2 regions of the Enterococcus saigonensis genome follow, and region 1 is predicted to be linked to the other one. Evidence: riboswitches for the same ligand, from Rfam matches in the RefSeq annotation. Region 1 holds a riboswitch; the other holds the start of a gene.
The links. Region 1 has a riboswitch for tetrahydrofolate ahead of EsVE80_RS02675 (folate family ECF transporter S component). Riboswitches for the same ligand answer to the same signal wherever they lie in the genome.
Positions count from the first base shown of each region.

Region 1 (6,897 bases):
AGCTCTTGAATTAGCCCAAGCCAAAGATTTTGTCGCAGCTTTACCTAAGGGATTGGAAACTCCTATTTTTGAAGGGGGTAAAAACTTTTCTGGTGGGCAAAAACAACGCCTAACAATTGCGCGAGCGGTAATTTCGAATCCTCGTATTTTGATTTTGGACGATTCTCTGAGTGCCTTAGATTACAAAACCGACTTAGAATTACGCCAAGCCTTGCAAAGAGAATTAAATGGAACGCTTATTATTATTTCGCAACGTGTCCGTTCCATTCAAGAAGCGCAACAAATTTTAGTGCTAGACGCTGGAAAACAAGTTGGTTTAGGAACTCATGAACAATTACTTGCTACTTCACCCCAATATCAAGCAATTGTGCACTCACAAGAGGAGGTCTCATTATGAAGTCAAAAAAAATCGACTGGTCCGTTTTAAGACGGTTTAATCCTTACTTGTTATCCTTTAAAAAAGAAATTTGGGCGGCCATCTTTTTAGGCATCATCGCAGGAGGCGCAAGTGTTTTTATCACCTATCAAATCGGACAAGCAGTCGATCAAATGTTAGGAAAAAAACAAGTCAATTTTGCTAATTTAAACCATATTTTGTTACTCTTTGCAAGTGTTGTTTTACTAACAGTTTTTAGTCAGTTGTTCATCCAACGCTTATCAAATAAAATTGCTTATTTTGCAGCCGGCCAACTACGCAAAGATGCTTTTACACATTTAAATAAATTACCATTAAGTTATTATGATCAAACGCCCCATGGAAATATCGTTAGTCGTTTTACCAATGATATGGATAACATTGCAATTGCTGTCGCCGCTGTTTTTAACCAAGTATTTTCTGGTGTTTCTATCGTGTTAATTGCATTTGTAGTCATGCTGCGTTTAAGTGTTGTCCTGACTTTCGTGGTTTTAGTGGCAACGCCCATCATTTTTCTTGTGAGTTGGTTAGTAGCCTCACAATCTCAAGCTAATTTTGCACGTCAACAAGAAATTGTCGGCGAAATATCTGGCTTTGTCACAGAAATGGTAGGCAATCAAAAAATCGTCAAAGCTTTCCAACAAGAAGATGTAAACCAAGTAAAATTTGAAACTATCAATCAGGAATTAAACGTACGGGGACAAAAGGCGCAATTCTCTTCCTCTTTAACCAATCCCATGTCCCGATTTGTTGATCATTTGGCCTATTTAGCCGTTGGATTTGTCGGCGGACTATTAGTTTTAAATGGAAGTGAATTGGTGACAATTGGCATCATTTCTAGTTTCACCATTTATGCCAGTCAATTTACCAAACCTTTTATTGAACTTTCTGGTATAACGACGCAAATTCAAACAGCCATTGCCGGCTTAATTCGAACCTTTGAAATTTTAGATCAAAAAATCGAAACACCTGATGCGCCAGACGCCATCACCTTAACAACAGTTAAAGGTGCAGTTGTCTTTTCCCATGTTGACTTTAGCTATACAGCAGACCAACACTTAATTCATGATTTCAATTTTACGGCCAATCCTGGCGAGACAATTGCGATTGTAGGAAAAACCGGTGCTGGAAAATCAACATTAGTCAATTTATTGATGCGTTTTTATGAAGTTGATGCTGGAATGATTACTTTAGACGGCCACGATATTCGTCAGATCAGTCGCGATAGTTTACGTCAAAGTTTTGGAATGGTATTACAAGATACTTGGCTTTTTGACGCCAGCTTGCGGGAAAACCTTACTTATGGTAACCCCCATGCAACTGACGCCGTAATTTATGAAGCCTTACAAAAAACCTATATGTATGATTACGTGCAACGTCTTCCACAAAAATTAGATACCTTCATTGGAGCCAGTGGTATCAAAATATCAGACGGACAACGTCAATTATTGACAATTGCCCGTACCATGATCTCTGAACCTCATTTACTAATCCTAGATGAGGCTACTAGCTCTGTTGATACTCTCACCGAGCAAAAAATACAGGCAGCGTTTTTAGCCATGATGAAAGGAAAAACGAGCTTTGTTATCGCTCATCGCTTAGCCACGATTCAAGCTGCTGATAAAATTCTCGTCATGGATCAAGGCGAAATTGTGGAACAAGGTAGCCACGAAAGTTTATTAGCCCAAAAAGGATATTACGCTGAACTTTACCAAGCACAATTCGAGCAATCTTAATCTAAATAAAAAAAGTTGGCACGCATGCAATCAAATCTAAAGCTGCATGTGCGCCAATTTTTTTATTTAGTTCAATAGACCCAACTCTTTTTTCCATGTTAAAACACGTACAACTGCTGTATCTAAGTCAGATTCCGCATATTTACCTGCTTTTATCGCTGCTAAAATAGTCGGAATTTGCACCTGGTAACTAGAAGACATAATCAAATCATTTCCTGCTTGTAAGGCAGCTAAGCCTGCCTCTGCTTGAGAAATAAAATCAGCTAAGCCCGCCATATCCATATCATCTGTCATAATCACACCTTTAAATCCTAATTCATTTCGTAATACATCATGTACCGGTTTAGAAATAGAGGCAGGTTTTGTCTGATCAATGTGCGTAATAATATTATGTGATACTAAAATACTGTCTGCTCCTGCTTTAATTCCCGCTTTAAATGGTTTAAAGTCGGTTTGGCGTAATTCTTGCAAACTCCGGGTATCATGTACAATTTCAACATGAGAATCCCGATTATTTCCATATCCTGGGAAATGTTTTAAGGTAGAGCCACTTTTTTCTGCTGCCAATGCTTTTACAACTGTAGTGACATATTCACTGGTTTCCTCTTCATCTAAACCAATCGTACGATCGTAAATAAAGGCATTAGGATCTGTTGCAACATCTGCGATAGGAAATAATCCTGCGTTAATGCCAAATTCGTGGAGAATTTTTGCTTTACTAATAGTATCGGACTTAATCGCTGCAAAACCGCCCGCTTCGTATAATGCTTGTGGGGAAGCAAAGGGGGCTGTGATTAAATTGGCATTTTGACTAAGACGTGTGACTGTGCCTCCTTCTTCATCAGAGCCAATTAGTAAAGGAATATCACTAGCATCTTGGTAACTTTTTATCTTTTCAATCAAACTCTCCTTTGTTTCATTCTCCATGTCACGCCCAAAGAGCACATAACCACCTAAATGGTATGTTTCAATATCTTGTACTTGATTTTGTTCTGGTACCCGAACAAAAAATAATTGTCCGACCTTTTCTTCTAAACTCATATTTTTCAGCTTTTCTTTTACACTATGATCCACTTCTTCACTGTTAGAAGTTGGCATTTCTTTTATTACTGTTTTAGAAGAAGCTGTATTTTTTTCATTTTCTTGCTTACCCGTAAAATCAAAAAATAAATTTAAAATAAAAAAGCTTCCTAAAACTAAAATAATTGCAGTCAAAAGAATAATCAAAAAATTTTTCATTTTTCCTCCTTAAAACAATTCCATTACTTTTACTCTCTACTTTATTCTAACATGAGTAACTGTAAAGCATGGAAATACCGCTTTTGTTTTCCATCAAAAAAACCGTAGGAGTTGTCTGAAGACAAGTCCTACGGTTTTTTTCGCCCTGGGATGAAGGACGGGTATTTGTTTAATTCGAATGAAGTCTTTTTGCAAGACGTCGATACGGTAAAGCGCGTCCTACTATATAAATAATCATTGTTTCTAAAGGAATCATGATGGCGGCCTTAATCAAGCGTGTCGTCCATAAACCTGCATTGGTCAAATCAATACCATACATTAATGATAACCACAGTGGTGTTAAGCAAAAGCTAAAAACTACAGTGTTTACTAGCACACACAAGAAAGAATTTTTCCATGTAATTTCTTTTTTGTAAAAGAAAAAACCATAAATTAGTCCACCTAAGAAGGCATTAAACGTAAAGCCGATAAAAAATGGTGCTTTTGCTAACAAAGTATTGCCAATCACATCTGCAACCACTGCACCGACTCCAGTCCAAAAAGGACCAAACAAAGTTGCCATCACCACTTCAGGTACAAAACTAAAAGTGATTTTTAGCAATTGGGTTTCAAACCCGAAAACCTGCGACAAAACAACCATCAAAGCAATCAACATTGCCATGACCGCAATCATGTAAGCGTCGACTTTTCTTTTCATAACTCAGCATCTCCTTAATAGAGCTGCCGCATAAAATAATGCAGCGAATGCGAAAATAAAACCGCGAATTGCATGCAATTCTTCGTCCTAAGGGCAACATCCCATCCCTCAGACACTTAACGCTTTATTTCCTACTCTGTCATATTTGAGGCTATAAAAACCCCGCCTAAAATATAGCACGAATCTATTGCTACAACAAGCTAATCACACTTTAGGTCTTAAAAATTTGTAACGAACGTTAAGATTCTAAGTGCTTACACCAAAAATAAATTGCTCTCACGTTTGACGTTAAAATTCTATTCATTTCCATTAATTACTTTTAGATAAGTCCCCATCTAAAATGTCATAATTTTTCTTTCTGCTTTTTTGAAAAAAAATCCTGCCATAAATTTATGACAGGAAAAAGTGATTATTTTGTTAGCGCACTTTTCACATTACTCATAACGCTTTTTTGTAATTTCAACGCCTTTGTAAATATAGGAATATCAAAGTGTTTACTTAGTGTTCCTGCTACAAAATACGCGATATTGTAGTCCACTAAACTATGCACCACACCGCCAAAGCCTAACAAGACAAAATAGAAATAAAAGACACCGCCATCATAAGTTCCTGGTGTACCAAGATTAATCATGTTAAAAGCAAGCACAACGACTACTTCTGCAGCTGCATGAATCAACCCCAATATGACATTGTATATTTGAAAACGAACATTGGCTAAAGTAAATTGTCCATTTTGTAATACGATTTGCGGATTTTTTTGCAGATAAAGTGCCCCAATTGTTGCAAAAATGACATGAGTTAACGCACGCAACGCAATAATAACTGGTAATCCCGAAACTAAAAAACCAAAAGTTGTCCCTAATGAAACAGCAATAGCCACTGCTGGCGAAAAAAACATTGCAATAAATAATGGCACATGACTTGCTAAGGTAAAAGATGCTGGTCCAATTACAATTTTGGGCATAACCATCGGAATCATGATTCCCAAGCCAATTAATAGTGCTGCAATAGTTAGATGACGCACAGAATTATTTCTCATTTTTTCCTCCTTGAAAAATACAACGTTTAGTTTAATCTTAATTTAAGTGTCAAGACACTTAATTCTTTTCTATTTTATTGGTAATCAGCCAATGTGTCAAGACATATTGATTTCTTTCACGAAAGAATACTGAAATATTTCATTAAACTATTGATGAATAAAAAAACCTTTCGCACCAAATAGCGAAAGGCTTTTTCATCTTCTACTTTTTAATTGTCAACATCGCATTACTCAAAGCAGCAAATTCAGCCAAGGATAATGTCTCTCCCCGTCGTTTCGGGTCAATGGCAGCTCGTTCTAAGCTTTGTAGCAGCCAAGTTTTAGTTTCTTCATCTTTTCCATAAGCATGAAGTAAATTATTCCAAAGTGTTTTCCGCCGTAATTGAAAAGCTGCTTTGGTTAATTTAAAGAATTCTCTCTCATCTACAACTTTCACAGCTGGTTGATTACGACGAGTTAATTTCAAAATAGCCGAATCAACATTCGGTTGAGGCACAAAAACTGTTTTTGGAACGATGAACGCTAATTTCGCTTCCATAAAGTATTGCACAGCAATTGATAAAGAACCATATGCTTTGGTCCCTGGTACAGCCGAGATACGATCAGCTACCTCTTTTTGCATCATTACAACCATTTCAGCTACTGGTAAATCACTTTCCAAAAAATGCATCATAATTGGCGTTGTAATGTAATAAGGTAAATTTGCCACAACTTTTAATGGAAGACTATTATCAGTAAAGTTTTCTGTCGTTAATTTCAGCAAATCTGCTTTTAAAACATCTTGATGAATCACTTTGACATTTTGATAGTCATGCAATGTATCTGCTAAGACGGAAATTAGGCGATCATCAATTTCAAAAGCTAAAACTTCTTTGGCAGATTTTGCTAATTGTTCTGTTAAGGCACCAATTCCCGGACCTACTTCAATGACATTCGTCTGTTCATCAATTTCAGCTGTAGCAACAATTTTTCTTAAAACATTGGGTTCTGTTAAAAAATTCTGGCCTAAACTTTTTTTAAAGGTAAACCCATGCTTTTGTAAAATTTCTTTGGTTTTTGAAGGTGTGGCAATATCACGTGTGTCTTTCAAGGTCGTCCTCCAACTCTTTTTTGATTTCCTGCATCGCTGTCTTTAATTCTTCGGGCGTGATACGAAACATTGCTAATCTCTTGGTCAACTGTTTACTGTTAGTGTACCCAATTTTCAATTTATCGCCGAGTTTTTCCCGTAATAGTTTGGCAGAAGCTCCCGCTATTAAACCATAGTCTATTAAGCTTTGTCTACTGATTAAAGGAATTTCCTCATTCGTATCTACCGGTGTCACAACTTTTCGTAAAGCTTCTAAAATTGCATCATCACTAGCATGTTCTACGCCTAGAGAACCATGACTACGATTAGGGGTAGCTTCCTTACGAGGTAAAAAGGCATGTTTTGCCCCAGGTACAACTTCCATAATTATTTTCCGGATTTTTTCTCCAGAAAAATCTGGGTCCGTAAAAATAATGACACCTCGCGTGTTATAAGCATGTTCAATTTGAGCTAAAATATCATCGTTAATTGCTGAACCAATTGTTTCAATGGTATCTGCTTTAACAACTTCTTGCAGCCTTCTTGTATCGTCTTTTCCTTCAACGACAATAATCTCTTCAATTACCGGCTTATTCATTGGGCAATCTCAAACAAACGATGGGCATTTTCCCGGGTAATAGCTGCTACTTTTTCAAAAGGTATTTGACGTAATTCTGCAATTTTCTCTACCACATAGCGCGT
Region 1 covers NZ_AP022822.1:581,823-588,719, reverse strand. Annotated here, with positions in the region: gene EsVE80_RS02690 (ABC transporter ATP-binding protein) at 1-397, shown strand, start outside; gene EsVE80_RS02685 (ABC transporter ATP-binding protein) at 394-2,151, shown strand; gene EsVE80_RS02680 (glycoside hydrolase family 3 protein) at 2,218-3,390, opposite strand; gene EsVE80_RS02675 (folate family ECF transporter S component) at 3,560-4,087, opposite strand; THF riboswitch at 4,127-4,228, opposite strand; gene EsVE80_RS02670 (hypothetical protein) at 4,497-5,126, opposite strand; gene rsmA (16S rRNA (adenine(1518)-N(6)/adenine(1519)-N(6))-dimethyltransferase RsmA) at 5,329-6,216, opposite strand; gene rnmV (ribonuclease M5) at 6,200-6,793, opposite strand; gene EsVE80_RS02655 (TatD family hydrolase) at 6,790-6,897, opposite strand, start outside.

Region 2 (6,897 bases), 470 kb from region 1:
AAAGTCCAAAGATTAAACGACCTTGCCAAAACGCGCGGACAAACCTTAGCAGAAATGGCATTGGCCTGGAATTTACGTCAACCTACCGTTGCTAGTGTCTTAATCGGAGCCTCTCGTGTCAGCCAATTGGAAGATAATTTAAAAGCGTTGGAAAATACAATTTTTTCGCCAGCAGAATTATCTTTAATTGATGAAATTTTAGGATAAAAAAACGACCACCCGAAAAGAAAATATCGGGTGGTTTTTTTCTTGTCACTATTAAATAAATGATTCATGGTGTAGTATTACGTTGCATGGATCAAACCAAACGTAGTGAAAAAATTTGTTTTTCAGAAGAAGCAGTAACGTATTTTGCTATTATTTCTGTGCGTTTATCTGAACATACGAAAAAACAAACAAGACTACCCGTTAATTAGAAAGTAGGCAAAACATGGAAGATAGAAAAACTTTAATTAAACAATTTTCCCATACAGACTTAGATGGTGTGGGCTCCGCTTTGTTATTACAAGCCATTTTGCAAGAACAAAAGGGCTATGTAGCAGAAAATTATTTGCCAGTTGGCTATTCTGAACCTGGCGCAGACGGTACAATTGACAAACACGTTTTAAACTTTATAAAAACTAATGACGCTGCGATAACTGAGCTTTACATTACTGATATTTGCCCATCAGATGAAGTAATTGACCAATTGGCGACGTATTGTACTGAAAATAAAATTACCTGGCATATTTTTGATCACCATATCACCTCTGTTCACGTTAACCAAAACTATCCGGAAAATGCTTCAATTATTGTGGCAGATGAAACGACGAATTTGAAACATTCCGCTACGAGTGTGTTATTTAAAGTTTTAGTTGGGAAAATGCCTACAGAACTATTCCAAGATAAATTATGGCAACGACTAGCTAATGTTGCCGATATTATTCGCTGTTATGACTGTTGGGATTGGCAACTGAATCCAAATGCAGCTTATAAAGAAGCCGCAGCGGAGTTCAACAATCTATTTTATTTCTACAGTTGGGAAAAACGCATTGAGCTGATGGGAAGCATAATGGCAACTGGCCTCACTTTACTTTCTGACTACAGCGAAATTATTGCGGCATTAAAAGAAAAAGAAGCAGATTATGTTCGTAGTAAAACGCTAAAAGCCCAATTTGGTGTCTTAGCTGGCAAAACTTTCGCCTACACATTTGGCGAACAATACACTTCTGTTTTAGGAAATGCATTAGCACGTTTAGAACATCCGGAAACAAAAAAAGAAGTTGATTTTAGCTTGGTGCTAAATGGCAAAGGCGTCTCTTTACGTACCAACAATGACGATATCGACTTGTCTTTACTTGCTGCACGTTACTTTAACGGTGGCGGACACAAGCGTGCTTCCGGTGGCGCCTTTGCTGAAATTCAATACTTTATTTCAGATAGTGAAAATCCAGATAACGCATTACGTTTATTTTTAGACATTACACGCTAAGACGAATAAAAAAAACTCTTTTTCTTGTTTTCCCAGCCAAAGTGACGCGAAAAAAGAAAAAGAGTTTTTTTAGTTTTGTTTTAATATCCTAATTTTTTCATACACTCTCTTAGAAAAATCTATCCTTAGTCCTGACTAAAAAATCAATACGCTAATAAAGCTACTTTTGGGCTAATCAACTCTTTAGTATCTTTAAAAAAAGACGTTCGAACTTGAGAGATAAAATAAAGAGAACCCGTAATAAATAGCGTATCTTCTGGTTGCATTTTTACTATCAGCTCCTGTATTCCATCTTGCCAGTCAGGATAATACGTCAAATGAAACTGACCACAATCCTCTTGTTTTAAAGCCCGAGGATATTCAAAGGTAGTTATGGCAAGTTGACTATTAGGAATTTGCTGAATCTGATTTAGCATTTCATTGATATTTTTAGTTGTAAGCGCCGAAAATAAAATATAATTGGTCCCCTTTGAAAATTCTGTTTGGAGAGTTTTTACAAATTCTTTTATCGCATGGGGATTATGTGCCCCGTCTATTATAATCCTAGGCTTCGTAGAAATTTGCTCCATCCGACCAGGCCAAAAGGCTGTTTTTAATCCCGAAACTAGCGCATCTTTTGAAACCTGTTTTTTTTGTTTTTGACAGTATAATAAGAACAATTGTATAGCAATAGCAGCATTTTCAACTTGGTACTTTCCTAAAAGCGGAACAGTTAGATTTTCAAAATAATAATTTTTATTTTTGAAAGTGAAAATTTCTCCTCTTTGGTCATTTTGTGAGCTGTATATTACCTGATAATCCTCTTTAAGTGAAAAAAAAGGTGCACTTTGTGTTAACGCTGTTTTTCGAATTACTTCTAAGGCTTCAGGTTCAATCTTCCCTGTTACAATGGGAACTTTATTTTTTATAATACCTGCTTTTTGCTTGGCAATTGCTTCTTTTGTTTCTCCTAAAATATCTGTATGATCCAATCCAATTGTTGTAATAGCCGTCAACATCGGAGTAAAGACGTTGGTGCTATCTAGCAATCCTCCAATCCCCGCCTCAAAAATAGCAACGTCTACGCGTTTTTTGAAATAATAAAAAGCCATTGCAGTTAAAATTTCAAATTCCGTTATTCCTTGATAAGAAGTCTGCTCATCCATCTGCGCTACATAGGGTTGAAATTTATTGGCTAGTTTCACAAAATCGTTAACTGGTATTGCTTTACCAGCAATCGAAATTCGTTCGTAAAAACTTTCAACATAAGGTGATGTAAAGGTCCCGACAGTTACGCCTTGCGTCTCTAAAAGACAGCGCAAATATGTGACGGTTGAACCTTTTCCATTTGTTCCAGCAATGTGTATACCGTTAATCGTTCTTTCAGGATTGCCACATAAACGCAGTAATGCTTTGACACGTGTCAATCCTGGGCGGGAACCAAATTTTTTACGAGAATGAATCCATGCCACTGCTTCATCTCCTGTTGCAAACATCTTAAATCATCTCCATCTGAAATAGAATCTTCTTAAACTTTTTAAACTAGATTCTTCGCTAAGCGTTTAAACGGTAAGGCATTGCCAAAAAATACGATTAGTCCCGTTTGCACAGGAAGCATAATAACTGCTTTTAGTAATCGGATGCTCCAAAGTTTAGCATCAGTTAATGGTATTTTATACATCATAGATAACCAAATCGGGGTTAAACATAAGCTGATAAGTAAGGTATTACACAAGACACACAAGAAAGCATTTTTAATAGTAATGGGCTTTTTATAAAAGAAATAGCCATAAATCCCCCCTGCAATAAACGAATTTAAGGTAAAGCCAATAAAAAACGGAGCCTTGCCTAATAATGTGTTGCCAATAATATCAGCAACAGCGGCACCTACTGCCGTCCAAAAAGGCCCAAACAAACTTGCCATCACAACTTCTGGTATAAAATCAAACGTAATTTTTAATAATTGCGTTTCAAAACCTAAAACTTGGGACAAAACGACCATTAAACCAATTAATAATCCCATTGTTGCAATAAAATGTGCATCTATTTTTTTCTTTAACATTTTTCGTGCATCTCCTTAAATAGAGCTGCCACACAATATATTTATGCAGCGAATGCAAAGATAAAATCGTGAAGTTCACTTCTTCGTCCAAAAGGCAACATCCCATCCTTTTGACACTTAACGCTCTATCTTCTACTCTGTTTTTTTCTATTCTTTTATTTGTGTCAAGACTGCGACTTTGTTGCGAGAAAAAGACGTTTTTTGACTTATTACGTGTAGCTGTTTTTGTCCTTTTAAAACTAGTGACTCTCCTTTTTGGAGTAAAACTTCAGCCACTGTTTCTAAAGCAGATACCTCTACTTTAATAGTCTGTAAAGCATATAAAATACTCTGTCCTTTGGTAAAAAGTACAACTGTTTCATTATTTTGTAGTACCGTTACACTAACCTGATACTTCTTTTTAAAAATCACATTGAAGTCTTGGCATTTGCCGTGACTTTGCATCGTAGTACCACCGTCAAACCGATAGATTTCAAAAGGCTGAAGCGGGATCATGATATTTTGGTGTTGCAACGTAATTGGTGCATCCAAAGACATAATAAAACGTTCATAGCCGGTAAAATCGGAGAATTCAGTGGTTTTACTGGCGACCGTTGCGGTTGAAAGTCGAAAATCAAAGTTTCGCTTTGTCAAACAACTATCCTCTGGCGCGATTAAAATTTCAGTAGTTTGGCCACCTGACCAAGCACGTGTAACATAGTCTTGGTTTCCTTTCTTTTCAAACACCAGCTATCACCTCCTGCTAAACAATATCTAGTTCCTCAAATTGACTAAGAATTTTAATATCTTGTGTCACGCTAACAAAAGCCTTAGGATCGACTTCTTTCATAATTTGATCTAAAATTTCCATTTCATAAGTGGTAATAATTAAAATCAAAATAGTTTGTGTTTCTTGATTATAGGCACCTAATGCATGGGGAATAATTGTAATCCCACGACTAAGTTTTTCTTGCAAAGCAGGAATTACTTCATTTGGTTTTTGCGTAATGATTGTTACCTGTACTTTTTTATGTTTCACATAAACCAAATCAGTCACTTTGCCACTAACGAAAATGGACAGTACACTATAAAACGCATACGGCCAGCCAAATAAATACCCAGCAATTAAAACAATAATGCCGTTTAAAATAATGGAAATAACGCCAATACTGCGCCCGGTCATTTGTCTGATTGTGATAATTAACGCATCCATTCCACCTGTTGAAAGACCATATTTTAAAGCTAAGCCTAATGAAAAACCATTAATGGCCCCGCCAAATATCGCACAAATAATAGGATCTGTTGTCAGCGTCGTGCTTGGGACAATGTGTATTGCAAAAGAAGCCGCCGATACACAAAGAATGGTATATAACACAAATTTGCGATTGATTTTAAACCATGCCAAAATGAACATCGGGACGTTTAAAAGGTAATAAATAATGGAAATGGGCAACGCAATCTGATTTTTGGCAAAGACGGTTGCCAAAATCTGGGCAATCCCAGTAAGTCCTCCTGCATAAATATTCCCTGGCTGCCAAAAGATATTCAGCGCCAAGGAATATAAGAAGGCATAAATTAAGATAACCGTTAATTTTGTCACCATATCTTGCCAGATTTCTCTTTTCTTGAAGTGTGTCATGACTTACATAACATTCCTTTTTTATAAAGTGAAGTATCTACTAACGGATTAAACACTTTCAAACTGGCCTATGACAACATTAGTTAAATTGTAAATCCAATGCAACTTTGTTTTCGACTTCTTTTAAGAAGTCGCCATTTTCTAAAACAGCCGTTGCTTTGTTCAATTCATCGTACATTTCAATATCTTTATCGTGTTCAATAAAGGAAACTTCGCGTCTAAAAGCATCATAGGCAGCTTTTGTTCCTTTTCCAAGGCCACTTTGATAGCCTTTAATATCCAATGCTTGACAGGCAGCCATAATTTCTGTGGCTACGACGCGACGAGAATTTTTGACAATTTCTAAAGCTGTGCGAGCTGCTGTTGTCCCCATGCTGACAAAGTCTTCTTGATTTTCACAAGATGGAATAGAATCCACACTTGCTGGATGTGCCAAAATTTTATTTTCAGAAACTAAAGACGCACACGCATATTGCGTAATCATAAATCCAGAATTTAGCCCCGGGTGTTTCACTAAGAAAGATGGCAGTTTGCTTAACTGACGATTCACTAGACGCTCTACGCGACGTTCTGAAACGTTCCCGATTTCTGCTGCGGCAATTCCTAGGAAATCAAAGGGTTGGGCCAATGGTTCCCCATGGAAATTCCCCCCTGAAATAACTTCGCCGTTTCTAGTAATAATCGGATTGTCTGTCACGGAATTAATTTCAATTTCTACTTTTTCTTTCACATATGCAATCGAGTCTTTACTTGCGCCATGAATTTGTGGCATACAACGCAAGGTATACGGATCTTGTACATGGTCTGGGGTTGCTTGTGTGATATATTGGCTGTCTGCAATTAAGCGGCGAATATTACGGGCCGTTGCCAATTGTCCACTTTGCGGACGAATCGTATGCAAATCTTCTTCAAAAGGACTCGAAATGCCATCATGAACTTCTAAAGAAAGCGCTCCGGCGATATCTGAAAGTTTTAATAATTGGATCGCATCATAGGTGGCTAACGCACCGACAGCATTTAAAACCGTTGTCCCGTTAATAAAAGCCAACCCTTCTTTAGCACTGAGTTGAATAATTTCTAGTCCAGCTTTTTCCATTGCTTCTTTACCAGAATATAAAACACCGTTGTAATAAGCTTTTCCTAGTCCTAATAACGGTAAAACCATGTGTGCTAATGGTGCCAAGTCACCAGATGCCCCCAGTGAACCTTTTTCTGGAATATGTGGGTGTACCCCAGCATTTAACATGGCTAATAAACTTTCAACGGTACTTAAGCGAATTCCTGAATACCCTTTAATTAATGAGTTTACCCGAATTAACATAATGGCCCGCACGATGTCTTCAGAAAACGGATCGCCATAACCAGAAGAGTGGGTACGAATCAAATTTTCTTGCAACTGCACGGTATCGTCTTTTGAAATGCTGACGTTACACAATGAGCCAAAACCAGTATTCACACCGTAAACAACACGCCTTTCTTCAACGATTTTGTCAACGATTTTACGGGATTCAATCACCGCTTCTTTGGCACTTTCGGCAATTTCACAGCGTACATGATGCCGTGCAACTGCGATAACGTCTTCTAATGTTAAACTTGCACCATCCAAAACAATTACAGCAGATTTATCAAAATTTTGTGTTTGATCTTTCATTAAAGTATTCATCATTTTCCCTCACTTTTTAATCTCTTGGTTTGATTGAATTTTCCAAGCCAAGACAAACTTAATTTGCTTGTTTCATTTTATTTTTGTTCAAAATGACATATAAG
Region 2 covers NZ_AP022822.1:113,857-120,753, reverse strand. Annotated here, with positions in the region: gene EsVE80_RS00525 (aldo/keto reductase) at 1-207, shown strand, start outside; gene EsVE80_RS13980 (hypothetical protein) at 294-416, shown strand; gene EsVE80_RS00520 (DHH family phosphoesterase) at 431-1,471, shown strand; gene EsVE80_RS00515 (bifunctional folylpolyglutamate synthase/dihydrofolate synthase) at 1,615-2,946, opposite strand; gene EsVE80_RS00510 (folate family ECF transporter S component) at 2,988-3,512, opposite strand; THF riboswitch at 3,557-3,654, opposite strand; gene EsVE80_RS00505 (HutD/Ves family protein) at 3,660-4,238, opposite strand; gene EsVE80_RS00500 (YitT family protein) at 4,255-5,130, opposite strand; gene hutH (histidine ammonia-lyase) at 5,210-6,793, opposite strand; gene EsVE80_RS00490 (APC family permease) at 6,852-6,897, opposite strand, start outside.
Region 2: linked by a shared signal. The riboswitch ahead of EsVE80_RS00510 (folate family ECF transporter S component) and the one ahead of EsVE80_RS02675 (folate family ECF transporter S component) in region 1 are both predicted to bind tetrahydrofolate.